Regions from separate parts of the Granulicella sp. L56 genome, predicted to be linked through region 2. Evidence: riboswitches for the same ligand, from Rfam matches in the RefSeq annotation. Region 2 holds a riboswitch; each other region holds the start of a gene.
What was found. A riboswitch is a leader RNA that binds a small molecule or an ion and turns the genes downstream of it on or off. The one in region 2 is predicted to bind cobalamin.
Positions count from the first base shown of each region.

Region 1 (10,390 bases), 570 kb from region 2:
CTTCCAGAACGAGGACGCGAACTCATGCGAGAACAGCAGCACATAGTAGCGCTTCTCCGCCGAAAGCATCTCAATGGCATGGCGCGTGTGCTGCCATGGCAATCCAAGACTGCCGGTGTACCACTTGCGAAGCTCGAAGCCGTTTGCCCGGGCCTGGCCAATCAGCAGTTGAAGCAGTTGAAACCGTGTCATAGAGTCCGTTTTATCCTGAAGCTTATGCAGTATCTATCTCTAGTACAGGAGTCCAACTGTATAGTTTACGGTGACGAGCCGTCCAACACTATAGAGAGGTGCCTCCTGCCTCCGCAACCGATAGGCCCGAAACTATTTCCCGGAAACGATGACACTCAAACCGCCTACCCCAGCGATTCTAAGTTCTCTTTTGCTGCTGCTCGTGTTGACCGCGTCGGCTGGCGCACAGACCTATAACCGGGCCGACCATACCGACCCCATTAACCTCTCGCCGCTCGTTCAAGAGGCCCGCGTCGACTTCTACAACCTCGACTACGACGGCGCCCTTGCCCGTTTCGAGACTGTGCTCAAGGCCAATCCGCATAATCCGATGGCCATCGACTACGTGCTCACAACGATCGTCTTCCGCGAGCTCTATCATCAGGATTTACTCGATACCACCTATTATGCGCACAACAGCTTCCTCAGCTCCAAGCGCGAGGTCCCCGTCTCCGAGGCTACGCGGCAGCGCATTGAAGATCTTACCAATGGCGCCATCGATATCTGCGACAAGCTGATTCACGAGAACCCCAACGACAAGAACGCCTACTTTGCCCGCGGTTACGCTCGCGGAATACACGCCGCATTCATCACGCTGGTCGACCACAGCTACGTCTCGGCGGCACATCAGGGACTCGCCGCCCGCAACGACAGCGAGCAGGCGCTCAAGATCGATCCCGGCTATGCAGACGCCAAGATGGCAATCGGCATTCAACAGTTCGCCGTGGCCAGCCTGCCGCGCCTGCTGCGCATCATGGTCGGCATCGCCGGAGTCAACGGCAGTAAGGAAAAAGGCCTGCAGATGCTTCGCGAAGCCGCCGCGCAGGGCGTGGTCACTCCGGTCGAATCGCGCACGGCGCTCTCCCTCTTCCTGCGTCACGACGCCCGTTACCCCGAGGCGCTTGTCGTAGAGCAGGGACTCGCCGAGCAATTTCCCCACGACTATCTCTTCCGCCTCGAAGTGGCCAACATTACCAAGGACAGCGGCAACGGCCCGGCTGCGATTGCTGCCTACAAAGCCATCCTCGTGGACGCTGCGAAGCCGGGCTACTTCTACGATCCGCGTCTGCACATGACCTACTTTGGCCTCGCCGACACGCAACGCGGTCAGAATGATATCGCCGCCGCTGCAAAGAATTATCTTGAAGCCGCAGCGCAGCCCACCTGCAGCGACTGGCTTCGCCGCCGTGCCCAATTGAACGCAGGTGAGATGTTCGACCTGCTCCACAACCGCCCGGAAGCGATCAGGCAATACGAGCAGGCCAGCGCCGGAGGCGGCGACCAGTCGCAGGCCGATACCGCGCGCAAGTACCTGAAAGCCCCTTACGCGGGTAAATAAATGCCAGGGAACCAGACGAATAAAAGATGCGTAACTATGGCAAAATAGAGTTCGCTGCGATTTAGTCGTCCTTTGGAGGACTCCCATGTTCTGTAGCCATTGCGGAAAGCCCATCGAATCGTCGTCCCGTTTCTGCCCGGCCTGCGGAGCCACCATCAACTCTGCCCCGTTTACGGCGAACGCTTACCAGTCCGCGCCCCGGATGACCCGGCCGCTTACCAACCGAATGATTGCCGGCGTCTGCGCTGCCTTCGCTCTCCAGTACGGTTGGGATGTCACCGTGGTGCGGATCGTTACGGCATTGTTCATCATTCTTACCGGCGTGGGAGCCCTGGCCTACATCGCTGCCTGGGTCATCATCCCGCAGGAATCCTATCCAGTCTCCATGAAGAGCATTTAAGTTTTGACCCTGAAAAAAGCTGAACCCAAAGCTAGCCCTCGTCCCTTCGCCTATCGCAACCGCACGCTTCACTGCGACGGGGCTGACCTCTCCGCCCTCGCCGAAGATCACGGCACCCCGCTCTACGTCTACTCGGCGCAGCAGATCTCCGCACGCTTTCGGCTTTTTGAAGAGGCCTTCCAAGGCCAGCCGCATACCATCTGCTACGCGGTCAAAGCCAACTCGTCTCTGGCCATCCTTCGCCTGCTCGCGCAGCATGGAGCAGGCTTCGACATCGTCTCCGGCGGCGAGCTGGAGCGCGTCCGCAAGGCGCACAGGCCTGCACTGGCAAAGGTCGTCTTCTCAGGCGTAGGCAAGCAGGTCTGGGAGATCGACGCAGCTCTCAAGGCCAACATCCTCCTCTTCAACGTCGAGTCCGAGGCCGAGCTATACCTCCTCGCCGCCCGCGCCGAAACCCTTGGCATCCGCGCGCGCTTCGCCCTTCGCGTCAATCCCGACGTCTTCGCCGACACCCATCCCTATATCTCTACCGGCCTCAGCGAGCACAAGTTCGGCATCGACATCAAGGCCTCCCGCGCGATCTACCGCAAAGCGTCTAAGTCAAAGTGGCTCGACGCCGCCGGAGTCAGCGTCCACATCGGCTCGCAGATTCGCAAGGTCGATCCCTTCGCCGCAGCCACGGCTCGCGTCACCGCCCTCATCGCCGACCTCAAGAGCGATGGCCACAATATCCGCTACATCGACGCTGGCGGCGGCCTCGGCATCGACTACGGCACCACTGCCTTCGATCCAGCGCAGCAGGTGCAGAAGTACGCCGCTGCTCTCCGCAAAGGTCTCGCCACCGAATCTGCCCACCTCATCATCGAGCCGGGCCGCTTCATCGTGGCCCAGGCCGGAGCGCTGCTAACCCGCGTCCTCTTCGTCAAGAAGAACGGCTCCAAGACCTTCGTCATCACCGATGCCGGAATGAACGACCTCATCCGCCCCTCGCTCTACCACGCGCACCACGAGATCCTCCCCATCAAACAGCCGCGCACCGCGACCCCGTCCATCATGGCGGACATCGTTGGCCCAGTCTGCGAGTCGGGTGATTTCTTCGCTCGCGACCGTGTTCTTGCTGCCGTAAAGCCGGGTGATCTGGTCCTGATCCTCGACGCCGGGGCCTACGGCATGAGCCTGACCAGTAACTACAACAGCCGCCCTCGTCCAGCCGAGATTCTGGTCGAAGAGGGAAGCGCCAGGCTCATTCGCCGCCGCGAAACCATGCGTGACCTGCTGGCTCCAGAGGTACTCTAAGGCGTCCTCAGCGTGCTAAACTCACAAGGTCGCCGGGATTCGCCAACGGATGGGTTTTCGGCAAAATCACCACTGAGGTAGTACATGTCCGGCCATTCAAAATGGGCCACAATCAAGCATAAAAAGGGCGCGCTTGACGCCAAACGTGGCAAGATCTTCACCCGTCTGATCAAGGAAATCACCATCGCTGCCAAAACTGGCGGCGGCGGCGACCCAGACGGCAATCCCCGTCTCCGTGGCGCGATCGTCGCGGCCAAGGCGGAGAACATGCCCGCCGACAACATCAAGCGCGCCATCCAGCGCGGCACCGGCGAGCTCGAAGGCATCTCCTATGAGGAGATTACTTACGAGGGCTACGGTCCCGGCGGGGTAGCAGTCATTGTCGATGTGCTCACCGACAATAAGAACCGTGCCGTCAGCGAAATTCGCCATGCCTTTTCCAAGAATGGCGGCAACCTCGGCGAATCCAATTCCGTTGGCTGGATGTTCTCGAAAAAAGGCGTCATCGTCATCGCCAAATCGGCAGCTAGCGAGGACAAGCTTACCGAGATCGTCCTCGACGCCGGAGCGGAAGACCTGAGCGACGAAGGCGAAAATTGGGAAGTGCTCTGCGACCCCAAGGACTTCGAGGCGGTCACCAACGCGCTGAAGGCCGCGAATATCACGCCCGAGCACGCCGAGGTCACCAAGATCGCTTCGACTTACACCAAGCTCGAAGGCTCTCAGGCAAATGCCATGATTCGGCTGCTGGAAGTGCTCGAAGATCTAGACGACACGCAAAACGTCTACTCCAACTTCGACATGGATGAAGCTGCGATGGCAAATGCAGGACATTAACCAAAGCGGTCAACGATTCACATCAGGCCGCCGCTTATCGGCGGCCTTTCTTCTGCAACAGGTGGCAAACGGAGCGACATAGTGACCAAGGGATTTCGCGGCATAGCAAGACCACTCATCGGGATATTCGCTCTTGCACTCTCTGCTCACTTCGCAACCGCGCAGGCTCTGGCGACAAACAGCGACGCAAACCCTTTCCACGCCAACTCCGGCAAACTGCCGTTAGAGTTGGGCGTGCTCGTTCAGAGCGGAGTCGGCTTGACGGAGGACCGCAACAGCTTCAAATTCCTGATGGCTGGTGTTCATGCGGGAAAAGTCCTCACCGGCGATTATCTGCCCGGCCCGCTGCACGGTAACTTCGAGTATGCGGTCGAGGTCTTCCCCTTCTGGCAGTCCTACACGCCGAAGTTCCAGCGCGCCAACTGCACGACTGCCCCCAACTCGCCTGACCTGTCCTGTTCGCCCCTCTACACCGTAGGCGGAACCTACAGCGGTATCTCCATCACCCCCATCATCCTGCGTTGGAACTTTACCGGTACACGCCGCATCTCACCATGGATACAAGGTGCGGGAGGGGTTCTTTGGACAAACCACAAATACCCAGCGTTTGGCGGCCAGCCTCTGAGTGTCTTCAACGACGGCCCCAACACCGACGCCAGCGTGTGGAACTTCACTCCGCAGGGAGGCGTCGGGGTTCACTACTTCCTTCGGCCTCGCCGCTCCATCGACTTCGGCGCCAACGCGGTGCATATCTCCTCGGCCTCGCTCGGCGACAAAAACCCCGGAGTGAATGCCAGTGTCCAATTCACGATCGGCTATTCCTGGTGGAAGTAAGACGGGCCTATGAATCCTGACGCGATCATCGAGTGTGTCCCCAACTTTTCTGAAGGTACCGATCCGGCGAAGGTAGCTAAAATCGTCGCGGCGATGCAGGTCGAAGGCGTAAGCCTGCTCGACTGGTCGCTCGATACGGCGCACAATCGCTCCGTCATCACTGTTGCAGGACCACCGGCAGCGGTGATTGCGGCAGCAGTCAAGTCTGTCGGCAAGGCGGCAGAGCTGATCGACCTCACCAAGCAGAAAGGCGTTCATCCTCGCATCGGCGCTGCGGACGTCGTCCCGTTCATCCCCGTCAGCGGCATCTCGATGGCGGAGTGCGCCGTGCTGGCGCGGCAGGCAGGTCTGCTGATATGGAGAACCTACGGCGTTCCTGTCTACTTTTACGGAGCCGCCGCCGCACGTCCCGATCGCGTCCAGCTTGAAGAGGTACGCAAAGGCCAGTTCGAGGGACTGCGTGAAGCAACGCGCCGTGATTCATCCCGCAGCCCAGATATTGGCGGGCCAGGGCTGCACGAGACGGCAGGCGCTTCCGCTGTTGGAGCGCGGAACTTCCTCATCGCCTACAACGTGCATCTGCACCAGCCGGACATCTCCGCTGCACGCGCCATCGCTCGCGACATCCGCGCCTCGAATGGTGGTTTGCATGGAGTGAAGGCTATCGGCGTCGTCGCCAATGGCCGCGCCCAGGTGAGCATGAACATCACCGAATTCCGCATCACTCCCATGCGACACATTCACGCGACGATCCAGCATCTCGCGCAGCGGCACGGCGTTCTCATCGACGACGCTGAACTCATCGGCCTTATTCCCGAAGAGGCCTACGAAGCGGATTCGGAGTGGGTAAAGCAGATCACCGGCTTCGATCCTGCGCTCAAAGTTCTGGAGCGGCGGTTGGAGCAGCCGCTCGCGTGGCCTCCGTCTGATGTAAAGTGAAAGATGTGCAGGTGCAAGACCTCGGTCTTGTTAAACGGGAAGCCGGTGAGATTCCGGCGCTGACTCGCAGCGGTGATGGGAACGAACAACGCAAGGCCCTGGCCAAGCACTGTTCTTGAAAAAGAATGGGAAGCGGCGTTTAGTAGGTAGCCCAAAGTCCGAAGACCGGCCCGCCGCCACCACCGCGGAAGAGACGTTGCGTCTCCCACTGCGGCTGCGCTGAGGACACTGGTCTCGAGTATGGGCCGGTTGCCAATGTTCCGTCGACTCCGCTACTGCGGAAGCGACGATGCCTGCGCATAAGGTGGTTCCTTCGTTTCATCAGGAGAGGAACCCACACAATGTTATCGCCTTCACTATCAACTGCAAATCCTGTAACCGCAAATTTGGGATATCCACGTATCGGTCGCCATCGCGAGCTTAAATTCGCGCTGGAAGATTTCTGGCGCGGCCGTTTGAGCGAGACCGATCTGCTGGCAACCGCAAAGACCTTGCGACAGCGCAACTGGCAACTACAAAAAGATGCCGGTCTCGATGTCATTCCCAGCAACGACTTCTCGTTCTACGATCAGGTGCTCGACGCGCTGGTGCTCATCGGTGCAACTCCGTCACGCTTCGGCGCTGGACCAGTCACGCTCACCCGCTACTTCCAGATGGCACGCAACAGCAACGAGCAGACTGCCATGGAGATGACCAAGTGGTTCGACACGAACTATCACTACCTGGTCCCGGAGTGGAGCGACGATCTCGCATTCACGCCCTACACGACAAAGCTGCTGGCCGAGTTTGCCGAAGCGAAAAGCCTCGGTATCGCAACCAGGCCGGTCTTGATAGGTCCTATTACCTTGTTGCTGCTTGGTAAAGCCGTCGATGGCATCGATCCGTTGGACCTTTTGCCTCGACTCCTGAACGCTTATCGCAAGGTGCTGGGCGAGCTTGCCGCAGCAGGCGCGGAGTGGGTTCAGATCGATGAGGCTGCTCTCGTCACCGATCTTCCTGAAGGCTATGCCGAGGCGTTTCGCTCCGCCTACGCCGAGCTTGCCAGCGTTCCGCTCAAGCTGATGCTGACGACTTACTTTGGCGAGCTGGGCGACAATCTCGAACTGGCTTGCTCGCTTGGCACTGCCGGATTGCATATTGATGCTGTTCGAGCGTCTGAGCAAGTTGCTGAAGTGGTTGAACAGTTGCAATCGCATCAGACGCTCAGCCTTGGATGCGTCGATGGCCGTAATATCTGGCTCGCCGATCTGAAGGCACTGCATCAGGTCGTTGCTTCCGTTACCGCAAAGATCGGTGCAGAGCGGTTGCAGCTTGCGCCATCCTGTTCGCTGCTGCACGTTCCTTATGACACCGCCGATGAAGACAAGCTCGATCCGCGAGTGCTGAGCTGGCTCAGCTTCGCAAAGCAAAAGGTGGAAGAGCTTGTCCAACTTGCGCAGGGACCTGAAGTAGCTGCCGCAGCCTTTGCGGAGAATCGCCGTCGCCACGAAGACCGTCTTGTCGCAGAGAGCAGCACTAACAAGGTCGTTCGCGGACAGCTCGCCACACTGTCCGAAGGAGCCTTCCGGCGCAAGTCGCCTTACAAACAGCGTGTCACTGTGCAACGGCAGGAGCTTGGTCTTCCTCTGCTGCCGACAACCACCATCGGCTCCTTTCCGCAGACGCAGGAGGTTCGCAAGCAGCGAGCCGCACACAAGAAAGGCACGATCTCGGATGCGAAGTACAACGATTTTCTGAAACAGAAGACCGAGGAATGCATCCGCGAACAGGAGCAGATTGGGCTCGACGTTCTCGTCCATGGCGAGTTCGAGCGCAACGACATGGTCGAGTACTTTGGCGAGCATCTTGCCGGATTTACCTTCACCTCGAACGGCTGGGTGCAGAGTTATGGCTCGCGCTGTGTAAAGCCGCCGATCATCTATGGCGATGTCTCGCGAGCCCGTCCCATCACGGTCGAGTGGAGCAGCTATGCCAACTCGCTCACCACTAAGCCAATGAAGGGAATGCTTACCGGTCCCATCACCATTTTGCAATGGTCGTTCGTTCGCAACGACATTTCCGAAAGGGACGTTGCCTGGCAGATCGGGCTGGCCTTACGCGAAGAGGTTCAAGACCTCGAAGCGGCGGGCATCCGCGTCATTCAGGTGGACGAGCCTGCGCTGCGCGAAGGGCTTCCGCTGCGGCGGTCGGAGTGGCCAGCTTACCTTGACTGGTCGGTCAAAGCGTTTCGGCTGGCTACGTCCGGCGTTACGGATGGCACGCAGATCCATACGCATATGTGCTACTGCCAGTTCGAAGACATCCTGTCGTCGATTGCTGCGTTGGATGCAGACGTTATCTCGATGGAGACGGCGCGGTCGCGCATGGAGATGCTTCATGCGTTCAAGCGGCATGGTTACCCCAACGAAATCGGGCCGGGTATCTATGACATTCATTCGCCGCGAGTTCCGGCGAAGGAGGAGATGGTCGGGCTCCTGCAACTGGCGCTTGAGGTGCTTCGGCCGGAGCAGCTCTGGGTCAACCCGGACTGCGGTCTCAAGACCCGCGCCTGGCCGGAGACGATTGAAGCGCTTACCAATCTCTGTCAGGCGGCAGTGGAGGTACGTGCCGGGCTTGTCTAAATAAAACGGGATGCCGGGGCCGTTTTTTTGCGGCCCCGGTATTGCGAAGATGCCTGTTTTGAATACTTCACCCAACCTTCTTTCGCAGGGTGCGTCCAAAGTGGGAGCCCTATTGCTTGCGTCTCGCCGTGTTTCACGGAAGAATAGAAGGGTTGGGCCGCAAAACCCCGCGGCCAAGGAGTTACTTCATTGCGTATCCTGTACCGTCACCTTCTTCCCATCGCTGTGCTTGCCCTTTCGGCCACCTTTTCTCAGGCGGCTGAGTTGTCGAGTGACGCCAAGTCGGCGATTCCTAAAGATGTCCAGCAGATCATCGTCGTGGACTACCGTGCCATGCAGAACTCGAGTGCCGCGATGGCGCTCAAGGAGCAGGTTCTGCCGCCCGAGCTGAAGCGGCTGGAGACGGCGCTGAAGAATGCCAAGCTCAACGTGGACAAGGACGCCGACGTACTGGCGTTTGCGTCGTTCAAAGACCCGAGCGGGCAGGGAACCAGGACCGTCGGCATCGCGCAGGGCCAGTTTCAGACGCAATCCATTCTGGCTAGCTTTGCCAAGAGCAAGGCCAAGACGACCGTGGTCCGCAATAACACCATCTACCCCATGGGATCGGCCGGAACGAGCGTCGTTTTTCTGGACCAGACCACAATGGTCTTCGGCGACAAGGCTGCGGTCAAGATGGCAATTGACGCGCGGGACGGTATTATTCCGAACTTTCTAAGCAACGGCGAGATGGTCAACGACATGGGAACGGTGGACCAGCGGGCGATCTGGAGCCTGCTCGACGCCAAAGGCACGCAGACGATGATGCGCAGCGTGCTGGGCGACGCCGCGCAGTTGACCGACTACGACACCGTTCGCAACCGGATGAAGAGCTCGCGCTACACCCTGGACTTCGACAACGGGGTGAAGTTCGACATGGCGGTGGTGATGTCCGACACGATGACGGCGGCGACCTGTGCCACCCTGATGAAGGGCATGCTGATTATGAAGAAGACGTCCGGCAGCCAGATGGAGAAGTCGGCGCTGGAGCGGACTACGATCGATTCCAACTCAGGGACGTTGACCGTGGACTACTCTTCCTCCGACAGTGAGTTCGCCGGGCTGCTCAGCTCACCGCTCTTCCAGTCCGTTGTTAAATAGTTCGATACTAAATAGTTGAATACCTCAACTATTTAGTATCGAACTAAATTCTCGCATTCGACCTCGGGCTCACCGCCGCTGGCACGACTCCGCCAATCGGCATCCTGAAACTCTTTGACAGTGATTTTGCAGTCCGGTATCTTTCTTGAATCTTTATCTTGATATCAAGCATCTTTATAACAAGACATGAATGATCTCACAAAAACCGGAAGCGAGACCGATACCAGCGGGATTCATCTTTGGCTGGTCCTCTGGAAGGCGATGCGCTCGCTCGAGGCCCATGCGATGCGGAACATCGGCGGATTTGGGATGGGGCAGAGCGACTTCGGGGTTCTGGAGGCGCTGCTGCATCGCGGGCCGCTGAGCGTGAAGCAGATTGGAGCCAAGGTGTTGTTGACCAGCGGTTCGATGACGGCGGCGGTCGACCGGCTGGAGGCGCGTGGCCTCGTGACTCGGCAGGACGACGCGGAGGACCGGCGGTCGCGGATTATTCACCTGACCGATGCCGGAAGAGAGTTGATCGAGAGGGCGTTTGCCGAACACCGCGAAGCGATGGAAGAGGCAGTCGCCGGGTTCCCGGTGGAGGAGAGGGCAGCGCTGATCGAGTCTTTGCGGCGGTTAGGACGGCTGGCCGAGGGGAAGTTTTGAGATGGGAGCGGGTCGAAGCTGCGAGCAAACCGCAGGTCCTTCGACTGCGCCTCTCGCGATAAGACGGCGAGAGGCTGCGCTCAGGATGACAATTTTGATCAACTC
Region 1 covers NZ_LMUS01000001.1:440,369-450,758, reverse strand. Annotated here, with positions in the region: gene GSQ81_RS01900 (hypothetical protein) at 1-192, opposite strand, end outside; gene GSQ81_RS01895 (hypothetical protein) at 341-1,570, shown strand; gene GSQ81_RS01890 (PspC domain-containing protein) at 1,656-1,970, shown strand; gene lysA (diaminopimelate decarboxylase) at 1,980-3,266, shown strand; gene GSQ81_RS01880 (YebC/PmpR family DNA-binding transcriptional regulator) at 3,351-4,103, shown strand; gene GSQ81_RS01875 (acyloxyacyl hydrolase) at 4,185-4,937, shown strand; gene ftcD (glutamate formimidoyltransferase) at 4,947-5,876, shown strand; cobalamin riboswitch at 5,869-6,065, shown strand; gene metE (5-methyltetrahydropteroyltriglutamate--homocysteine S-methyltransferase) at 6,218-8,497, shown strand; gene GSQ81_RS01860 (hypothetical protein) at 8,687-9,637, shown strand; gene GSQ81_RS01855 (MarR family winged helix-turn-helix transcriptional regulator) at 9,824-10,285, shown strand.
Region 1: linked by a shared signal. The riboswitch ahead of metE (5-methyltetrahydropteroyltriglutamate--homocysteine S-methyltransferase) and the one ahead of GSQ81_RS04130 (TonB-dependent receptor) in region 2 are both predicted to bind cobalamin.

Region 2 (10,390 bases):
ATCTTGCCGTCCTTTTCTTCCTGTCTGCCACTATCCTCAGTTTCGGACAAGCTCCTGCGCCCGACGGAACAAAAGGAATTCCCATCACCTTCCATGCCACATCGGTTCGCCAAGAAGACTCCACCAATTGTGATCCGGACAAATGCAGTACGAAAAAATTTACGATTGAGGGTTATACAGACGGTGCGCACAAAAATAGTCGAGTCTCATATGTGTTGACCTGCGACGAAACAGTGGCATACAAACCCACTCCGCACGTTGCTATGGCTTGCGCCAGAGTCCATGCAAATGATGACTATGCTGCAAAAATATTTAGCGATTCGATTAGCTTCTGGCCTGCCGAAAAATACACTCCACCACCATATCGAGCTCTTTTTACTATCTTGTCTGAAACGGAAGTCAGCAAGCCTAACAAGTAAGGAATTTCTATCTGTCCGCGAAAGCCTTTGCTTTTGGATCTATAGAACCGAGGAAAGATGGCTAATACCCAGCAACCCGCAAAGATGTGGTCCGGCCGCTTCCGCGAGCCCCTCAACAAGACCTTCGAAGAGTGGCAGCGCAGCTTCCCTTTCGACTGGCGTCTCCTCCCGCAAGAGGTCGCCGCCTCGAAGGCGCACGCCCGCGCCATCGCCGCCGCCGGCATCCTCACCGACGCCGAACTGGCCACCATGCTCGACGGCCTCGACCAAGTCCTCGCCCAAACCACCCTCATCCCCGCCGTTGTCGCCTCCGCGCCCGAAGCCGAGGACATCCACCACTTCACCGAGCTGCAACTAACCAAGATCATCGGCAATCTCGCCCTCAAGCTCCACACCGGCCGCAGCCGCAACGAGCAGATCGCCACCGACATGCGCCTCTTCGTGCGCGACGCCATCGACGCCACCCTCCTCGGCCTCCGCAACTGGCGCGAAGCTCTCATCACCCTCGCCGAAGCCGCAGACGAGCACGTCATGCCCAGCTACACCCACCTCCAGCGCGCCGAGCCGGTCCTCGTCGCCCACTGGCTGCTCACCTATGTCAGCCAACTCGAGCGCGACTCCAGCCGCCTCGTCGACGCTCGCAAGCGCATGAATCTCTGCCCCCTCGGCTCCGGGGCCATCGCCGGAGCCACCCTTGCGCTCGACCGCACCATCGCCGCAAAGGCACTGGGTTTCGACGCCCCCACTCCGAACAGCATGGACGCCACAAGCGACCGCGACTTCGCCCTCGAGTTCACGCAAGCGCTCTCCATCTTTGGCCTGCACGCCTCCCGCTTCGCCGAGGAGCTTACGCTTTTCTCCACTGCGGAGTTCGGCTTTCTCGACCTTCCTGAAGCCTTTTCGACTGGATCGAGCGCCATGCCGCAGAAGAAGAACCCCGACCTCACCGAGCTGGTCCGCGGCAAATCCGGCCGTCTCTTCGGCGCGGCTGCGACGCTGTCCATGCTCATCAAGGGCCTGCCGCTCGCCTATAACAAGGACCTTCAGGAGGGGCAGGAGCCGGTCTTCGACGCAGCGGACACGGCGCTTGGAATCCTCCAGGTACTTCCTGCCTTTACCAGCTCACTCAAGTTCCGCCAAGACCGCATGAAAGCGGCGGCAACCACCGGCTACCTCAACGCGATGGCCGCCGCCACCTATCTCTCGAACAAGGGAGTTCCCTTCCGCAAGGCCCACGAGAAGATCGGCAACGCCGTCCGCCTGGGCCTCGAGACAGGCCGTGAGCTTGGCGAGCTTACGCTCGAAGAACTGAGGCAGTTCGGACCAGAGTTCAGCGAAGATTTCTACGCATCAATTACTCTAGAAGCAACGCTGGACTGCCACGATGTCGTTGGCGGCACAGCCCGGCACCAAGTCAAACAAGCTCTTGTGGAAGCTCGCAAGCGGCTTGAAACCGAGGCTGGAAAGGTTTAAGACGGCTGTTATGTCAGTGTTTAGCTCACTGTCGCCAGTAAGTGAATCGACTGCATCGTCGCGCCCTCGCGTGGGCGGCGCTACCGTGCGGACGGCGAAGTTGCAGGACGCCGTGAACATCTTCGATCTGGTCAACTCTCTCTCCGGCGACGGCACGCTGCTGCGCCGGAACTACTCCGAGATCTGCGAGAACGTCAGGGACTTCAAAGTCGCTGAATCCGAGAGCGGCGTCTTCCTGGGCTGCGGTGCGCTGCATCTCTATGGGCCGCATCTGGCCGAGGTTCGTTCCATCGTGGTGAAGCCCGAGGCCAAGGGACAGGGCGCCGGCGGCAAGCTGCTGCGCGCGCTGCTCGAAGAGGCGGAGAGCCAGGGCGTAAGCGGCGTCAGCCTGTTCACGCGAATCCCGGACTTCTTCTTTCACTTCGGGTTCAGAGTAGTGGACCGCACCGCTCTGCCGGACAAGATCTACAAAGACTGCCAGAACTGCCCACGCCTGTACGCCTGCGACGAAGTGGCGATGGTTCGCGGCTCGCTGCCGAAGATCGCCGTGCTTGGGCCAAGCAAGTTCGACCAGCCTGAACTGGTGAAGTTGCAGGCTGGCACGATTACTTCCAATTCCGGGCAGTAAGACTCTTCAAACGGAAAATTTTCTATTGTTGTATCTGTGTGCCGGGATTCACATACGCAGGTGCGTGAAGTTTCGTCTTGGGCAGCTTGGTGGAGACCTTGAGCTGCACCAGACCTTTGCCACCAGGAGCCACGAAGCTCGCGATGTAAGTCTCAGAGATAGCCTGCTGGAACTGCTTGAGGTACGGCTCCATGGAGACGGGATTGCCGTTGCCCTGGTAGTAGGCCGTCCCTCCCGTGCCCTCCGCTATCTGGGCGAGGTAGCTTTGACCACTGAAGCTGGCGCGGCCTCCACGCATGCCTGCGTCAGAGTAGTACATGGAGTAGACGGCAACGCCGGCGCGCTGGGCATCCTTAACGGCGGAGTCGACGTAGGGGCTGTTCTGGTTCATGATGCTGGTGCTGCCGTTGTAGGGATCGACGCCGTTGGTAATCATGAGCACGAACCGGGCCTTCGGAGCTGAACCGGAGCTTGTGTTCTCAGGCCATCTCTTCACGAAGTCGGAGAGGCAGAAGTAAGGGCTGGCGCTGAGGCCGGGAGAGCCCATGGGAATGCGCAGATCTTTGGCGGCGGCATCGAGATTGGTCGTGAAACCCTGGCCGGTAATAACCCGGCCGTTCTGCATGTATCCCACAAAGGCTTCGGTTCCGGGACGGAGGCCTTTGATGAAGTCGCGCAGCGCAGGAAGTTCGCGGCTCATGCTCATACGAAGACCGTCATCGATGAGGATGGCGACCTGAGCTCCGGAAGCTTCGACCGGCGTGAGATTGGTGAGCTCAGTCGTGCGATTATTGACCTTGATGGTGACATCGGGGATGGTCGGGGTGACGGGACTTTTCGAATCGACAGCTATCAGAGCCTGCGTCGGGGTGGGACCTTCCTGCTGGGCTTGTACTGCAAAGGTAGTGGCAGTCAGGAGAGTCAGGGCCAGAAGATAGCGGTTCATTTGTGTTTCCCTTCCAATCGTTAGACGGGTGAGCTGAGGATATTGCAACTAGGTCGAACGACTTATCTTAGAGGCTTCAGCGCTCTTTCTGTGATGCGAATGTTCCGTTTTTTGGAATATCCCGCGTGGCATCTCCTCCTCAATATCTCGCTGCAACCACGCGGCGCGGCTTTGCCCAATCTAACATACTGAATAAATTAGAGTTATAGCGATCTGCGAGAAATTTCCAACAGCCAAATCATTTTATTTTCGTTCGGCGAATTCAATATATTCTTATATAGGTATATATTGAATTCGTGCCACAAGCTGAACCACAACGATGTCTTCAGCGTTATGGCTCAGCCGTCACCCAAAAGGAGAAAGAAGCAATGTCACTCGCGGAATCCCTCTTTACTGAATTTGAAACACAGGCACCGATCACCCGTATGTTTCTTGAGCGTTTACCGGAGAACAAGTTGACCTGGAAGCCGCATGAGCGGTCCATGACGGCCGGGCAACTCGCCCTGCATCTCGCGCGTGTGCCGGAAGGCGTTGTCCGGGGCGTTCAGCAGAACCCGGCGCAGGCTCCCGATTTCAACACCGTGCCAGAGCCACGCGACCTTCAGGAGATCCTCCAGGCATTCGAGCAGAGCATCGTCACGGTCCAAAGTGTATTGCTGCAGTTCGACGATGACAGCATGAGAGAGACGTGGCGTCTGATGCACGGCGATCAGGAACTTATCGCTATGCCCAGAGCACAATTCCTGCGGGAGATCATGCTGAATCACTGGTATCAGCATCGCGGCCAGTTCAGCGTTTATCTTCGTATGCTCAACGTTGCGGTTCCGGCAAGCTGGGGACCGAGCGCCGACGAAACAGACCCGGCCCAGGGCTTTCGCTGGGTGCAACGGCTCGAACCAGTCGCCGGGTGAGCTTCTTCCCTGCAATAAACGGCCTTTGGGTTCAGTCACCCAAAGGCCGTTTATTTTTGCTTGTTCGCGACGGTTAGTTGCCGCCGATCCTGATCTTGAGGCCGCTGCGGAAGGTGAAGGGCAGGCTTGGATAACCGATCGGCCCAATGTGCTGCTGGCTGAGGAGGTTGTCCAACTGGGTGAAGACCGTGACGTGGTTCGTAACAGCGTAGAGAAAGTTGGCGTCGAGCTTGGCGTAGCCATAGTCGAGGTTGTGGTTGGGAAGCAGGAGCGTGTTGTCTCCGTTGATGTCGGAGTAGGAGAGGAAGGTTGAATCGTCGGAACGGCCTGAGAATGCCCCTTTGAGCGCCGCGCTGAAATGGGACGTGGTGTACTGGGCGGTCATGAAGCCGGTATGGGGGGGACGACGGAACGGATGTGCCCCGACGAGCGGGTAGCTGGAGCCGATGGGAATGCCGGGGAGGTTGGGGTTCTCGGCCGAGGTGCCGTTATAGGCAGCGTCGGTGGAGAAGGACTGCTCCACCAACGTGGCGAGGTAGGTGTAGCCACCACGGAGGAAGATGTGGCGGGTGGGCTCGTACTGCAGCTCGGTCTCGAGGCCCTGAGCACGGAAGGCTAGGGTGTTCAACTCGGCTCCGTAGAGTTGGGCGGTGCTGGTATTGATGCCGAAGACATTGAGCAGCGTGCCGGAGTCGATGTAGTCGATCTGGTGATTGAACTGGTTGTGGAAGTAGCCAGCCTTGAAGATGAGCTTCTGGCTGAAGATGTTCTGGTCGATGCCAAGGTCATAGGTGCGCGAGCGCAGCGCCTGGGCTGGCTTGACGTTGTAGGCCTCGATGTCGGCGGTGTCACCGGCATCGAGAAGCTGCTGGTAGAGCGAGGTGAACTGCACGCTGAGCGATGGCTCCTGCACGCCGGTCGCGACGTTCGCGCGGAGCTTGGTGCCTCGGAACCACCCGGCGCGGGGACGGACGGGAACGTAGGAGAGACCGATGCGCGGAGTTCCGGCTACGCCATAGAGGTGGTTTTTTTCGACGGCTCCGCCAGCGGAGTAGAAGAGGCGATTTTTGATGTCGCCCTGGAACTGGAGAGTGTACTCGAAGTTGTTGCGGTCGATCTTCTCAAACTCGAAATAGGATGGGTTGTTGAAGGAACCGCGCTCGTTCTCGTAACGGAAGCCGAAGAGAGCGATGATGTGCGGGGAGAAGGTGTAGTCGGACTGGAAGTAAAGCTCGTCGCGGTTGGAGTCCTGATCATTGGCTGCGGGATAGGTGCCGGGATAATTGATGGCGGCCCGGCCGGTGGCGGTGTACCCGTTGGCTCCGCGGATGGTGACGTTGTTGCCGAAGTAAGCGATGTCGCCGTATTGGTCGTAAACGATAGGCTGGCCGACGGGATAGAACTGGACGAGCTGTTCACGCTTGCGGGCGATGCCGTAGCGGACGAGGTTATGCCACTTCTTGATGCGGTTTTCGACGGTGGCTCCGGAGTAGAGGTCCTGATTGCCCTGCTTGCCTGCGGCGGAGATGCCGAAGAAGTCGTGCGCGTTGGGAACGCCGCTGGCCGAGACAGCGTTGCGAAGGGTGAAGCGCGCCTGAGTGTTGGCGGTGATGTTATAGCCGATATTGGCGGCGCTGGTGGAGGAGTGGTACCGGTCGAGGGGAAGCGCGTTGGAGCTGTCGAAGCGAGAGAAGGCTCCGTAGTAGTCGAAGCGGTTGTAGGCCCCGCTGAGGATGGCCTCGTTGCGATAGGTGTGGAAGTTGCCGGCGTCCCCGGAGTAGTTGAGCACGGGGCGAAGGGAGCTGCCACGAGGAGTCGAGAGATTGATGACCGAAGCCCCGGCGTCGGAGCCGTAGAGGACACTGTCGGGGCCACGGTAGAACTCGAGGCCATTGAGTGCGGTGGTGGAGACGTTGCCGAAGTCGAAGACTCCGCCGACGTCTTCGGCGGGAATGCCGTCGATGAGGACCTTGTTGGCGTCGGAGTTGCCGCCACGGACAAAGAGCGAGGCGACTCCGCCGTACTGGCCGGTCTGCACAGCGACGGCGCCTGGCGACTGGCGCAGGTCGTCGACGATGCCAACCTGGGTGACGAAATCGGATTGAGGGATGACAGTAACTGGTGAGCTGATCTGCTGGATGGGCGTAGGGATTCCGGTGGCCGTGACGGTGATGGCGGAGGTAACGGAGGCGACTTCAAGGGTGACGTTGCGGGTGACGACGTCGGTGCGGCCGCCGTAGAAGTCCTGGCCGATGTTGGGCGTGAAGGTACGCGCGGAGGTGAGCAGGATGAAGCGTCCGGGCGCGGTGCTGCGGATCTCGAAGGAGCCGTCGGGGCCGGTGAGCGAGGCGGCGATGGCGCTCTTGCCCTGGACGAGCTGGACGCGGGCTCCGGCGACAGCTGCGCCGAGCGGGTCGGTGACGGTGCCGCGAACGATGACGGCGCGGGCGCAGGGTGCGGCAAGAAATGAGATAGCGGCGAGTGCGGCGAGCGTTCGAAGAGATGACGCGACCGCGGAACGGTGCAGAGGTGCAGGCATGAGTGAAGCTCCTCCATTCCCCCCTCGGGAATGTGGTTGATGTACGCAGACGGAACCGGTCTCCTGACTGACGCGATGCATGATGGCCGTAGGACTTGGCTGCTTCCCTTCCCAATGCGTTGGCATCAGTGGGAGCGGCTGGCTGGCATTCACGCAGCGGTGGTGCGGCTGCGTGCGCGAATCACAGTTGCGGGGCAGTGGCGGAGTCTCACCGCGCTTCCCGAGCATTCCGAATCGGGACAAAGGGTTTAAGTGGAACGGCCGGAGGTACGATGCCAGGCCGCAGGGGAAAAAGGGTGAGGCTTAAGTTTGAGGCATGGGTTGATGGAAGTCAAAAATGAATGCGTAGATCAATGCGTAGATCGAATGTGGACTGACAAGGCCCTGTTGTTTGCGGCCTTCAGGATTCAGGGGTATCGGGCTGATAGGGGCCGCCAGGAACACCCCAGTTCCAGGCGGGCATGGGCGCATCGGCGATAGGGGTATCAGCGGGGAGCGCTGAGTTGATGACGGCAAGACGAGAGCCCCACTCGAGGTAGGCTACGAGGGCAGAGCGGAACTCGGGATCGGAGGGCAGTTCCAGTTCGTCTGCGGTTTCAAGGAGAAGAACAACCCAACGTTGGCGTTGCTGCTCGGTGATGCCTCGACCGAGGTGATGACGGATCATAGCAGCGTGTCCGCCATGAAGTTTGGAGTAATCATCGGGGCCACCCAGCACTTCAGCGATGAACTGGGCCACATGCTGGAAGTGCTCCTTCGGCATCTGAGCAAAGAGAGGCTCAAGAATAGGGTCGGAAGGAACCTTCTGGTAGAAACGGTCGATAAGGCGGTCGATGGGTTCTGAGCCGCCTAGCCATTCAAAGAGCGTGGGGACTTTGGGAGCCATGAGTGGAATTTTAGCGCGAACCAGATCGGTGCGCGATTCTTATGGGATGAGGAGGAGCTTGCCGGTGGTGATGCGGGCTTCGAGGTCACGGTGAGCGTGGGCAGCATCGGCAAGAGGATAGGTGTGCTCGAGGCGTAGCTTGAGCGTGCCGTCGGCGACGGCATTGAGGACGGCGTTGGCTCGAAGTTCAAGCTCTGCGCGGGTGGCGATGTAGTCCTTGAGCGTGGGCCGGGTGATGTAGAGCGAGCCGAGGCCGGAGAGCTTGATCAGGTCAAAGGGCGGGACGGGACCGCTGGAACCGCCGAAGAGAACCATGGTTCCGCGCGGACGAAGCACTTCGAGCGATTTGTCGAAGGTGGATTTGCCTACCGAATCGTAGACGGCGTGCAGACCGGAGGGGCTCGATTTTTTGATCTTCGCGGCAAAGTCCTCCCTGGTGTAGAGGATCACCTCATCGGCCCCGGCGGCACGGGCGAGATCTGCTTTCTCGTCGCTGGAGACGGTGGTATAGACGCGAGCTCCGAGCGACTTGGCCATCTGGATAAAGAGAAGACCGACACCACCGGCTCCGGCATGGATAAGGACCTCGTCGCCGCTGCGGATGGGATAGGTAGAGTGCGCGAGGTAGTGGGCGGTCATGCCCTGCAGCATGGCTCCGGCGGCCTGCTGAAAACTGATAGCTTCGGGAATTTTAACCAGGCGATCGGCGGGGGCTACGGCCAACTGAGCGTAGGTTCCCGGAATAGAACACCAGGCGACGCGGTCGCCAACGTCTACAGTGGTGACGTTATCTCCAATGGCCACAACGGTCCCCGCAGCCTCCTGACCGAGAGTGTAAGGAAGTTTGGCCGGATAGCGCCCTTCCCGAAAGTAAACGTCGATGAAGTTGACACCGGAGGCTTCGAGCCGGACGAGAGCTTCACCGGGGCCGGGAGTTGGCGTGGGGAGATCGCGGAGGAGGAGAGCGTCGGGGCCGCCGGGAGCGAGAATCTGAATGGCTTGCATTCTGGATTGGATGCGAGTGGGGAGCGATTTGCCGTGTCTTTTTTGAGGACGATGGCGACGGCTGACAGTACGATTTATTCGAGGGATTTTTTTGAGCTTTACGTGGCTTTTGCTCTTCGCGAATGATAGTTTGCATGGTACTCGTAAACTGCAGCATTACGTTTTCCAGGTGCCAGAGAGTGGCTCGTGGAGTTTTGAACTTTATTTGTGGATTTGCGCATAACAGGAATGGTCTTTTTTGAGGTGTACGGATGCGGTATGGGCTGAGTTGTAGTCAGGCACACGGGCTGTGGGCCGGATTGGTGGCTGTCGGGCTGGCGGTAGCACTCGTGGGATGCCATGGGCAGAAGGAGCCATCCATCGCCGGTGTCCCCGTGGAGCAGTCAGCGGCGCTGGCCGACCGGGGGGCAGCCGCGATTGCGGCGGTCTGTTCCCGACAGTCGTTCGCGACGGCAAAGGTGGGACTGATCGCGGGCGAGACGAGGCTGAGCGAGGACGTGTTCGAGATGCGCGACCCGGTGTCGTATACGGTCGTTCCCTATCGGCTGGCGACGACAGTGAGGCTGGAGACGACACTGCGGAGGGGAGCAGCGGCTGCCGGGCGTCCTGAGGCGCAGGCGCAGTGCATGAAGGATTTTGCCGATCACCTGAAAGAGTTGACCGATCCGCTGGTGGCGGAGGCAAAGAACCAGAGCCAGGAAGACCTGCTCGCCTTTAAGGACGCCGAGAAAGAGGCCCAGCAGGAGATCGAGGCGCAGGAAGAGAAAGATTCCCGGTAAGAGTTAACGCCTGCACTGGCTTTGCGGCTTTACTGCTTACTGAAGAAGGCTCTCTTCCGAGCGCAGACGGATGACCCGGTCTACAGCGTAGGGAGCGCGATGGGCTGCGGTGAAGAAATGGCGGACCTGTAGTTCGCCGAGCAGGCCGATCCCCATCATCTGGATGCCGGCGAGGATGAGAATGCCCGCGATGACGAAGATGGGGCCATGCTGGTCCATGACGGGCTGGCCGCTAAGAAGCTTCAGGATAAAAAGCCAGATGGCCAGGCCCGAGCCGGTGGCCATGCCCAGCGCGCCGATGGTGCCGAAGAAGTGCAGCGGGCGGGTCATGTACTTCAACAGGAAGCGGATGGTCAGCAGGTCGAAGAAGACGCGGAAGGTCCGCGAGATGCCGTAGTGGCTCTTGCCGAACTCGCGCGCCGGGTTGGTAATGGGAATCTCACAGATGCTCGCCCCGTACCAAGAGGCAAGCGCCGGGATGAAGCGGTGCATCTCGCCGTAGAGGGGGATGTTCTGGATGACCTCGCGGCGATAGGCCTTGAAGGTGGTGCCGAAGTCGTGGATGTTGACGCCGCTGAGGGTCGCCATCAGCCAGTTGGCCGCGCGCGAGGGGATGCGGCGCATGATGAAGTTGTCGCCGCGATGGGAACGCCAGCCGCTGACCACGTCGTAGCCCTCTTCGAGCTTGGCGAGGAAGTTGGGAATCTCGTCGGGATTGTGCTGCAGGTCGCCGTCCATGGCGAGGATGAAGTCGCCGGTAGCATGATCGAAACCGGCGGCGAGCGCCGAGGTCTGGCCGAAGTT
Region 2 covers NZ_LMUS01000001.1:1,009,871-1,020,260, forward strand. Annotated here, with positions in the region: gene GSQ81_RS04105 (hypothetical protein) at 1-419, shown strand, start outside; gene argH (argininosuccinate lyase) at 477-1,892, shown strand; gene GSQ81_RS04115 (GNAT family N-acetyltransferase) at 1,903-2,520, shown strand; gene GSQ81_RS04120 (hypothetical protein) at 2,543-3,466, opposite strand; gene GSQ81_RS04125 (DinB family protein) at 3,835-4,377, shown strand; gene GSQ81_RS04130 (TonB-dependent receptor) at 4,451-6,916, opposite strand; cobalamin riboswitch at 6,952-7,163, opposite strand; gene GSQ81_RS04135 (group II truncated hemoglobin) at 7,317-7,802, opposite strand; gene GSQ81_RS04140 (quinone oxidoreductase) at 7,842-8,807, opposite strand; gene GSQ81_RS04145 (hypothetical protein) at 9,059-9,586, shown strand; gene GSQ81_RS04150 (glycosyltransferase family 2 protein) at 9,623-10,390, opposite strand, start outside.

Region 3 (10,390 bases), on a different contig from region 2:
TGACTTTGCGCTTCAGGTCGAACGCGAACAGGGGATAAGCCCCGAAGAAGCGATCTTTGAAGCCTGCATGCTTCGCTTCCGTCCCATTCTAATGACCACTACGGCTGCAATGTTTGGAGCCATTCCGCTTGCATTTGGAACTGGCATGGGCTCTGAGCTCCGCCGCCCGTTGGGCATCACCATCGTAGGAGGACTCCTTGTGAGCCAACTCCTGACTCTTTACACCACTCCCGTCGTCTACCTTACCCTCGATCGCCTTCGTCTTCGCATCCAGGGCAGGAAGAAGCACGACACGTTTCATCCTGCGGTCGGTCCAACCCCCGCCACAGATTAAATTCGAGCCATCACGGTTTAAACTATGACTACACTTCGCTTCAAAGCCGCCATCTACCCCGCCATCGCAGCGGCTGTGCTTCTTACCGGCTGTCGGGTTGGCCCCAAATATCACACGCCTCCGGCGACAGCCCAGGCTCCGCCGATCTCGTACAAAGAATCGCCCACGCAGTTCAAGGATGCCGATGGCTGGAAGGTCGCACAGCCCCAGGACGCCATGCTTCATGGCAAATGGTGGGAGATCTACAGCGACCCCGAGTTGAATGCGCTCGAAGATCAAGTCAACATTAACAATCAGAACCTTAAAGAATATTTTCAGAATTTCATGGCTGCGCGCGCGATGGTTCGCGAGGCACGGTCGCAGCTCTTTCCCACGGCTTCGATTGGTCCTGCGTACACGCGTTCTCGCTCCTCGGCCAATCTGAAAAATTCTACTGGAACCGGCGGCACCAGTGCCGGGGCGCAAAGCTCGCTTATCTCCATGCCGCTCGATGTCTCCTGGGAGCCCGACCTCTGGGGCAAGATTCGCGACACCATCAGCGAGGCTCAATTTCAGGCGCAGATCAGCGCAGCCGATCTTGAAAATGAGCGCCTCACCGAACAGGCGGACCTCGCCGAGTTCTTCTTCGAGCTGCGGGGCCAGGATGCTTTGCAGGCTCTGTACACCTCCACGATCGAGGCCGACAAAAAAGCGCTCGATCTTGCCCGTGCTCGCTACGAGACCGGTGTAGACGATCAAATCTCTGTCGTCGAAGCACAGAACACTCTGCAAAGTGCTGAATCCGATGCAATGAATCTCGGCGTCGCCCGTGCGCAGTACGAACATGCCATTGCGGTACTTATCGGGACCAATCCTTCGACTTTCTCCATCCCGGTCAAGCCGCTGAATGCCACGCCACCAGCGATTCCCATTGGTGTGCCTTCGCAGCTCCTTGAACGCCGTCCGGATATTGCTGCTTCTGAGCGCGCCATGGCTGTTGCCAACGCGGAGATCGATATAGCCTATGCTGCTTTTTATCCAGACCTGACCCTTAGTGCCTCTGGAGGATTCAACAGCTCCTCGCTTGGACCTCTCTTCGATTGGCCCAGCCGCTTCTGGTCGATTGGCCCATCGCTCTCGGAGACCATTCTTGATGTGGGCCTCCGCAGTGCTGGAGCGCAGCAATACAGGGCAACTTACAATGCCAGTGTTGCGACCTATCGAGAGACGGTTCTCACAGCCTTTCAGCAAGTGGAGGATTACCTCGCCTCAGTTCGCATCCTGTCTCAGCAAATCCTCAAGCAGCAGGAAGCTGTGCAATCGTCGCAGCGATTTGTTGATCTGGAAACTGAACGATATAAAACCGGTATCGATCCCTATGTCGATGTCGTCACCGCGCAGACCACGCTGCTCACCAATCAGCGCACGCTGACTACGCTTCAAATCCAGAGCATGACTTCATCGGTTCAATTGGTCCAGGCGCTCGGCGGAGGATGGGACAGGACGCAGCTTCCAACCCCGTCCCAGGTCACCGCTACACCCAGCAAAGCCGACACCGCTATCCAAAGATAGACGGTGTCGGCCTTCGGCTAAAAATCGTCGTGAAAAGCGACTTCGCCAGGCACCGCAACCTGATAGGCAGAGACTCGTCGTTCGAAGAAGTTCGCCAGTTCCTGCACGTCTTGTAGCTCCATAAACGCAAACGGATTCTTTGAGCCGAAGATCGGCTTCATCCCCAGCCGAACCACGCGCGAATCCGCCACGTACTCCAGATACTGCCGCATCTCGCGTACAGACAAACCTGCAACGCCGCCGGAGAGGAGATCCTCCGCGAACTGCAGCTCGCACTCCACCGCGTCCTTCATCATCTCGACCACGTCCGCTTCGAGCGCCGCATCGAACAATTCGGGATGCTGCGTGCGCACTACATTCACCACCTCAAACGCAAACTCCAGATGACAACTCTCGTCGCGAAATACCCAGTTTGTTCCCGAAGCCAACCCATTTAGCAGTCCACGCGAGCGCAAAAAATATACATACGCAAACGCCGCGAAGAAGAACAATCCCTCAATGCATCCGGCAAAGCAGATCAGGTTCAGAACAAATTGCTTCTGCTCTTCCGGTGTGCGCAGCTCATCGATCCTCTGGATCGAATCCATCCAGCGCATGCAAAACTGCGCCTTCTTCGTAATGGAGGGGATGTTCTCCACCGCCGCAAACGCCGCGGCCCGCGCATCGACATCGGGAACATAGTTATCAAGCAGCGTTAAGTAAAACTGTACATGCACGGCCTCTTCATACAACTGCCGAGATAAATAAAGCCTCGCCTCGGGCGAGTTGATGTGCTTATAGAGATTCAGTACGAGGTTGTTCGAGACGATGGAATCGCCAGTGGCAAAGAATGCGACCAGCCGTTGAATCAGGTGAATCTCGGCCGGCGTAAGGCGCGAGCGCAGATCGACGAGGTCGGTTGAGAAATCAACCTCTTCCACGGTCCATGTGTTTTTAATTCCGTCCTTGAACATCTCGAAAAACACGGGATACTGCATCGGTCGCAGCGTAAGAGACAAGCCTGGATCGAGAATGGAGCTAGGTGCTTTTGATGACATAGTTATTTTCCGCCTTTACTGGCAAGCCTCACAGGACTCGGGGTTATCGAGCGAGCAGCTTACATTCGCGCTCGCAGCTGCTTGTAGGTCCACGCGATTGCCAACGGCAACCGTAGTCTTTGCAATCTTCGTCGCCGGCCGCGAACGCAGATAGTACGTCGTCTTGATGCCGCGCTTCCACGCATACATGTACATCGAGCTAAGCCGGCCAATGTTCGGCGACTCGGCAAACAGATTCAGCGACTGGCTCTGGTCGATGTAGGCTCCGCGCTCCGCTGCCATATCGATCAGCGACCGCATCGGCATCTCCCACACCGTGCGGTAGATGAGCTTCAACTCCTCGGGAATCTCCGCGATCTTCTGAATCGAACCCTCGGCCATCTTGATTCGCGAGCGAACTTCCTCTGACCACAATCCAAGCGCCTGCAACTCCGTCACCAGATATTTGTTGATCTGCATGAACTCGCCCGAGAGCGTCTCACGCTTGAAGATGTTTGAGATCTGCGGCTCAATGCATTCGTAGCAGCCAACGATGGAAGCAATGGTCGCCGTGGGTGCAATCGCAATCAGCAGCGAGTTGCGCAGTCCTACCGTCTTCATTCGCTCGCGCAGCAACTCCCATCGTTCTTTGTCTGTCGGCGTCGCGCCCCACAGCTCAAACTGAAACTCGCCCTTTGCGGCCCGCGTCTCCTGAAATGCAGCGTGAGGGCCATGCTGCTCGGCCAGATCGCACGATGCGCTCAATGCATGGAAGTAAATCTCCTCCTGAATCTTTGCCGAAAGCATCCGCGCTTCGGGCGAATCAAATGGAATCCGCATCTGAAAGAACACATCCTGCAACCCCATGACGCCCAGCCCAACCGGTCTCCAGCGGCTGTTCGCCACCGCTGCCTGGGGTACGGGATAGTAGTTGATGTCGATGACGCGGTCGAGCATCGGCACTGCGTGGCGCACCGTTGCGGCCAGCTTCGCAAAGTCAAACACGCCATCGGTGAGATGACGTGAAAGATTGACGGAACCAAGGTTGCACACCGCCGTCTCTGCTGAGGAGGTAACCTCTGTAATCTCCGTGCAGAGGTTTGAGAGGTGAACAACATTCCCTGCAGCGCCCGTCTGATTGTTCTTGATGTTGCAGGCATCCTTGAAGACCATCCATCCGTTACCGGTCTCTGCGAGCGTGCGCATCATGCGCGCATAGAGATCGCGTGCTTTCACCTGTCGGCGGTAGAGCTGTTTTTCCTCAGCTTCCACATAGGCTTTGTCGAAGTCTTCGCCGTAGAGGTCGGTCAGGTGCGGAACATCCTTTGGATCGAACAGCGACCACATGCCATCCTCGTCCGAGCGGCGCATGAACAGATCTGGAATCCAGTTCGCCAGGTTCAGGTTGTATGCCCGTCGAGCGGCGTCGCCGGTGTTGTCGCGCATCTCTAGGAAAGATTCAACGTCTGCGTGCCATGGTTCGAGATAGACGCAGCACGCTCCCTTCCGTTTGCCTCCCTGGTTTACCGCCGCGACCGATGAATCCAGCGTGCGCAGCCAGGGCACGATGCCATTCGAGATTCCATTGGTCGCGCGAATCAGCGAACCCTCTGCTCGAACGCGATGAAATGCCAATCCGATACCGCCTGAAAACTTCGATAGCAATGCGACTTGTTTATAAGTGTCGTAGATCGAATCGAGCGAATCGGCCGGAGAGTCCAGCAGATAGCAGGACGACATCTGCGAGTGCTTGGTTCCGCTGTTGAACAATGTCGGCGAGCTCGGCATGTAATCGTGCGAGGCCAACAGCTTGTAGAACTCGATGGCTTCGTTCACTCGCACCGATAAGCCTGCCGAAACTCGCATAAAGAAATGCTGTGGCGTTTCGATCACTTGCCGCGTGATGGGATGGCGCAATAGATAGCGGTCATACACCGTTCGCAGACCGAAGTATTCGAAGCGGTCGGAGAAGCGGTCGTCGATGGCGCTGTTCAGCTTGCGCACATTTGCGCCGACAAACTCAGCGGTGTCCATCGAGATGATGCCCTCTCGATGGCCGACCTCAATCGATTGCGAGAACGAATAGATATTCTGCCCGCTTACTTCCTTCGAGATCGTCGCCAGCAGCAGGCGTGCTGCCAACTTCGAGTACTCCGGCTCCTCTGCAATCAGGGCCGCTGCGGTCTGAATTGAGATGGAATCTAGCTCGCGGGTTGATGCGCCATCGAACAATCCGCCGATGGTTTTGCTGGCCACACGGATCGGGTCGACATGGGGCAGACCATGGCAGCACCTCTCCACCGCGCGGACAATCTTGTTAACATCTACCGGTTCCAGCGCGCCGCTGCGCTTGCGAACCTGCATCTGCGGAGCAACATCGGCAGTAGGAAATTGTGGATCAAGGTCAGAGAGCGTCGTCTGTAGAGTCGCCACGGGGAGGTGTCCTTTCGCTCCGGGAAGGTACAGACGGAAGGATCGCCGAGACACACGCCGATCACCCCATCCTCCCCTCGGAGGTGCGTGAATTTTGTGCCATATCGGCACATCTCATGGCAGGTCTTCGGACTTTGCAGGCTGCCTACTTATCCCAGCTTCCCAGCCCGACTTTTAGGTATCGGACCAGTGCTCTTACGGGACGTTCGTTCCTGCTTACCGCTGCGGGGCAGTTCCGGAATCTCACCGGGTTCCCTATTAAACCCGATTTCGCAATCGGGTACCGTGAAGTAAAACGACTATATCAAGCGTATTCCGACGCGTCAACCGCGATATATAGGGGTACCTGTGCATATTTGGAAATCGCGGCATCACGGGGCAAACGGCCTGAATTTGCTGCAATTACGGCCATTCGAATCTGCCAGGCCGTCTATCCTCGGAAGAATTTTTGGCTAACGCGCCGGCGCAGCAGCGAGCAACAGGGAAAAAAAGTGGCCGTGTCCTCGGAAAATCTTCACATCTGTAAAGAGTCACGTCCGCATTGCTAAATCGAAACGCAGATCCATCTCTCAGGGCATCAATTAGATTCTGGAGTCGGCAGGTATGAGCACAACCTTTTCTTCTGTCTGAAAATAGATTGTGGCTGCGAAAGATGTTCCACTGGTAAAGGGAGACTTAAGATGAAAGCTCTTGTAAAAGCTCATGCGAAATCAGGTTTGTGGCTTGAGGATGTTCCCGAGCCGGTGATCGGCATCAACGATGTCCTTATCCGTGTTCGCTATACCGGAATTTGCGGAACCGACGTTCATATCTACAACTGGGACGAGTGGGCGCAGCGCACAATCCCTGTGCCAATGACGATCGGCCACGAGTTTGTCGGCGAGATCGTGCAAGTTGGTTCGAACGTCAACGACTTTCACCCTGGAGATATCGTCAGCGGAGAAGGCCATGTTGTCTGCGGCCGATGTAGAAACTGTCTCGCAGGCAGAAGGCATCTCTGCGCGGCTACCTCAGGAGTGGGTGTGAACCGCCCCGGTGCTTTCGCGGAGTTCATCGCCTTGCCCATGACGAATATCTGGCGCCATCACCCGGATATTAATCAGGAAGTTGCTGCCATCTTCGATCCTTTTGGTAATGCTGTTCACACGGCTCTGTCGTTCGATGTGCTCGCAGAAGATGTCCTGATCACAGGCGCCGGTCCCATCGGCATCATGTGTATCCCGGTCGTTCGCCACGCCGGTGCGCGGCATGTTGTCATCACGGATCCCAATCCTTATCGTCTCGAACTTGCACGAAAGATGGGGGCTACCCTTGCGGTCAACCCAATGGAAACCCCTGTAGCAGAGGTGCAAAAGCAGCTTGGGCTCCAGGAAGGTTTCGATGTCGGTCTTGAGATGTCTGGGAATGCCGCTGCTCTTCGCGAAATGATCTCGAATATGAGTCATGGCGGAAAGATTGCGATTCTCGGCATACCTTCCAAGGAAATGGCGATTGATCTGAGGCAGGTTGTCTTCAACATGCTCACCATCAAAGGTATCTATGGACGCGAGATGTATGAGACCTGGTACAAGATGAGCGTCCTTATCGAATCAGGCGTTGATATCACGCCGATCATCACTCACAGATATTCCTACGCCGATTTCGAGCAAGGCTTTCAGGCGATGATGTCGGGAATGACAGGCAAAGTGATTCTCGATTGGACCAGTCTTTATTCTTGATGCGTCTTTGAGCTAAACGTCATCATGAGCATGGTCCACCGGAATGTCTACGCCGGACCATGCTTTCTGCTGTGTCCAGGGTGCCGCTGGCGCCGACCAGAATGGGTCCGTTGGAGGCAGGCCGAGGGGCAGCCACGCCGCGCTGGCAAGATAGAGGCTTCCAGTTGAAATATAAGTCTCGCCGAGCGAGGGCTGATGCCCCGCAAGTCCAATCTGCAACCATCCGTCTGCTGAAAATGTTCCCGCTGCTGTAAGCGTTCGCCGCTGAACTGCAGTGAGCGCACAGCGAACCTGCTGTGGAAGAACTGCGTCAGGCAGCATATGACGAAGGCTGCAATCCGCTAGCAGGTGAAACGCTCCGCAACGGTAGGTGATGGAGCGGCCCACGATTGGGTACTCGCCTTGGGGACTGATGGCTCGCTCTTGAATAGCAGCGTATCTCTGCGCGCGGGCATGAATTTCAGGGAGCATATCCTTCCATGCCGGTTCTGCGTCTCCCAACGTTTCGATCAACTGCAACAGGTAAGGATGAATCACGAAGCTATCGTAGTAATCCGCATGATAGTGCGGACCATCGCCATAGGTGCCGTCGCCGACGTACCACTCCATATGTTTGCGCAGAGCATAGTCGACACGAAGCCGGTCCCAATCGGCTCCCAGCGACATCAGTGCGGCCTCGTTGAGCGCGGCAAAAAGTAGCCAGTTGTTGTAGCCCGGCAGCACAATGCGCTCTGCTCTCAGCGCTTGAATCAGCTTCTGCCGTGTTGCAGCATTCAAGGGCTGCACAAGCTGGCGAGGCGCACGAAGCAGCGCCAGCGCAAGAAACGAAGCGTCAACAACTGTCTGCGCAGACGCTCCAAAGCGCATAAAGTCGGGCGAAGCAGGATCAACTGCAGACGTGATCGCAGAGAGTGCCCACTTCCGGTAGCGGATACGCAAAGCAGTCTCTTGCCTCGACTCTTCGACAGATGGCTCCAGCTCGAGCCAGGGTGCCAGGCCTGCGAGAAGGCGCCCAAGCGCCTCGAGAGGAGCGCCGACCGCGCGGGCGGCAGCCTGCCCTGGCGCAGCCTCAACGGGCATGGTTGCACGCAGCTGCCGCTCACTGAGGGCATGAAGCACGGGGTCCGAGACCTGTTCCAGCAGAGCAAGCCATGTGGCCCGGTCATCTGTCCCAGAAGGCATCGCGCCAGAAGCAGTATCCGCAGCGCTGCCTTGTGCATTGCCGGTGCCCGCAAGTAAAGTCGTTGCGCCAGCGGCCATCGTATTGAACAGGAATTTACGTCGTGTCTTGAGGCCAGGCTGCTGCATGAACATTTCCTCTGGATTATTTCACCAGAAGCAACCATAGGTTGTGCTCTCGCCAAACGTCAAACTGTTACTTATGGTCTTCAGCTATTTCTTCAGCGAGTTGAGCATGTCCTTGCTGAGTGGCTTCTCGTGCAGCAGGAGCTGTGTAGCCCGCACGCAGGGGTTTGCATGAAACCACTGCTGCACAATGTTTTCGTGCAACAGATTGGCCACTGCAAGCAGCGACATTCCCTGGTGATGGGCCATCCACGAGCGTACCAGGCGCGGCTGCTTGCCTTGCGTGAAGTCGGCGGCCTCGTAGAAGCCGTAGGCACCCGTCCAATTTAGCGTCGCCATACGACGAAGGTTGGCGAGCGCATCATTTCGCAAAAGTGACAGCGTAAGAAAGGTGGAATAAGGAGAGATGACGGGACCATCTTCTGCGCCGTACTTGAGGGCGAGCGATGGAATTCCCCAGGCTTGATAGCGATAGCGGCCCGATGCCTCGGTTTCGGCGAAGCCCGACTCCGAGATGCCCCATGGGATATCGCGGACGTAGTCGCGCTGAATCCGCACCGCAGCCTGCAGGGAGCGAGCGATCAGCGTATCCGGATAAGTCCGCATCCACAGCGCGGGCATCATGTATTCGAACATGGTCCCGGTCCACGAGAGTAACGCCGCGCGGCCATTCACGATCACATGCGATCGGCTTAGCCGGAACCATGATTGCTGCGGTATGTCTCCTTTGGCGATGGCTAGCAGCGATGCGATACGAGCCTCCGAGGCAAGCAGGTCGTAGCAGGCCGAATGCACCTCTCCCGTAGTGTCGTCATAGGCGATGGATAAAAGCTGCCGCGACTCAACCAGTAGAAAGCCGAACTCCATTGCTTCGGCACACCGCTCTGCCCGCGCCGCAATATTGGTTATCTCAGCGTGAAGTTGTGACAGTCTCTCTTGGGCCTGCGGGAGCAATGAGCGCAACTCCGCAGCGAGAGTGTTTAAGCTCGATCCCTCTGCATGGGTGATTGGGGTATCCACAATGCGCCTCTCCAGCGCAGCGACGTATTGTGTCGCCGCCTGTAGAGTCGGCACTTGCTTATCCAGCTTATTTTGCAGATCTGTCTTATTCTCCGACGCGGTCAGTCCGAAGTATTCAAACAAAGGAGCAAAGCGAGGGAGGAGCCATGGCGTGTACTCTTCGACGAACTGAGTCAATGCGTGGCGACGGCGCAGAGCCTCTTCGGCCACCCACCCCTGTGCTCCTCCTTCAGTATTTGAGGAGGGCAACTGCTCTTCCATCACTTTGCGAACCAGTTCCTGTATCGCCTCTAAGCCGCCGCCGGCCTGACGGTGCTTTTCTTGTTGACGACGATGGCTTGTTCCAAATCCTCCATGCAGCATCTCATCCAAAGTTGTAAAGGTGGTTGGATTGAGCAGAGGCCGCTTCAGCAGATCGAGCGCCCCCGTATGCAGCGTATAGAACGATGCTGCAAGGTTGCCGCTATCCACCGTGGAGACGACCTTTGGTGCAATCGGCTGCAGGCTCTCGATGCTATACCAGTTATAGATATGCCCTCGATGCTTTTCGAGCCGATCATAGGTCTCAAGCGTTCCTGATGTCAGCGTGGCAAATTCCGGAAGCGTAATAAACCCGAATTCATAGGCTGCCTGCCGCGCATTGAAAAGCATCCCCAGATTCGTTGGCGAAAGCGTACGAACCTGCAGCGTGTCGTGTTCTTCTACATTGTCTGGAATGAGCCAATGATTTTCCTTACCGCCAAACTCCGAAAAGTAGCGCCAGATCTGCAACGCCTGATAGTGCAGGAATGATCTGTCATCCACTGACAGCGGACCTTCCACGCGCCGAGGCGGGGAATCCAGCCAAAACACGGCAACAGGTGCAAGCGCCCAAAGCGCCAGCACGGGTGCCGCAGCGAGAAGCGCATGAGAATGAGTCCAGGCCAGTCCTCCCGCAATCAACAAGGCAATCACCGGCGACAAGTTGAGATAACGATCGAGCGAACTCGCCGAAGTGCCTGCCTCCGCTTGCG
Region 3 covers NZ_LMUS01000006.1:1,513,079-1,523,468, reverse strand. Annotated here, with positions in the region: gene GSQ81_RS14090 (efflux RND transporter permease subunit) at 1-334, shown strand, start outside; gene GSQ81_RS14085 (efflux transporter outer membrane subunit) at 359-1,885, shown strand; gene GSQ81_RS14080 (ribonucleotide-diphosphate reductase subunit beta) at 1,903-2,922, opposite strand; gene GSQ81_RS14075 (ribonucleoside-diphosphate reductase subunit alpha) at 2,938-5,334, opposite strand; cobalamin riboswitch at 5,435-5,637, opposite strand; gene tdh (L-threonine 3-dehydrogenase) at 6,015-7,052, shown strand; gene GSQ81_RS14065 (DUF2264 domain-containing protein) at 7,065-8,360, opposite strand; gene GSQ81_RS14060 (glucoamylase family protein) at 8,445-10,390, opposite strand, start outside.
Region 3: linked by a shared signal. The riboswitch ahead of GSQ81_RS14075 (ribonucleoside-diphosphate reductase subunit alpha) and the one ahead of GSQ81_RS04130 (TonB-dependent receptor) in region 2 are both predicted to bind cobalamin.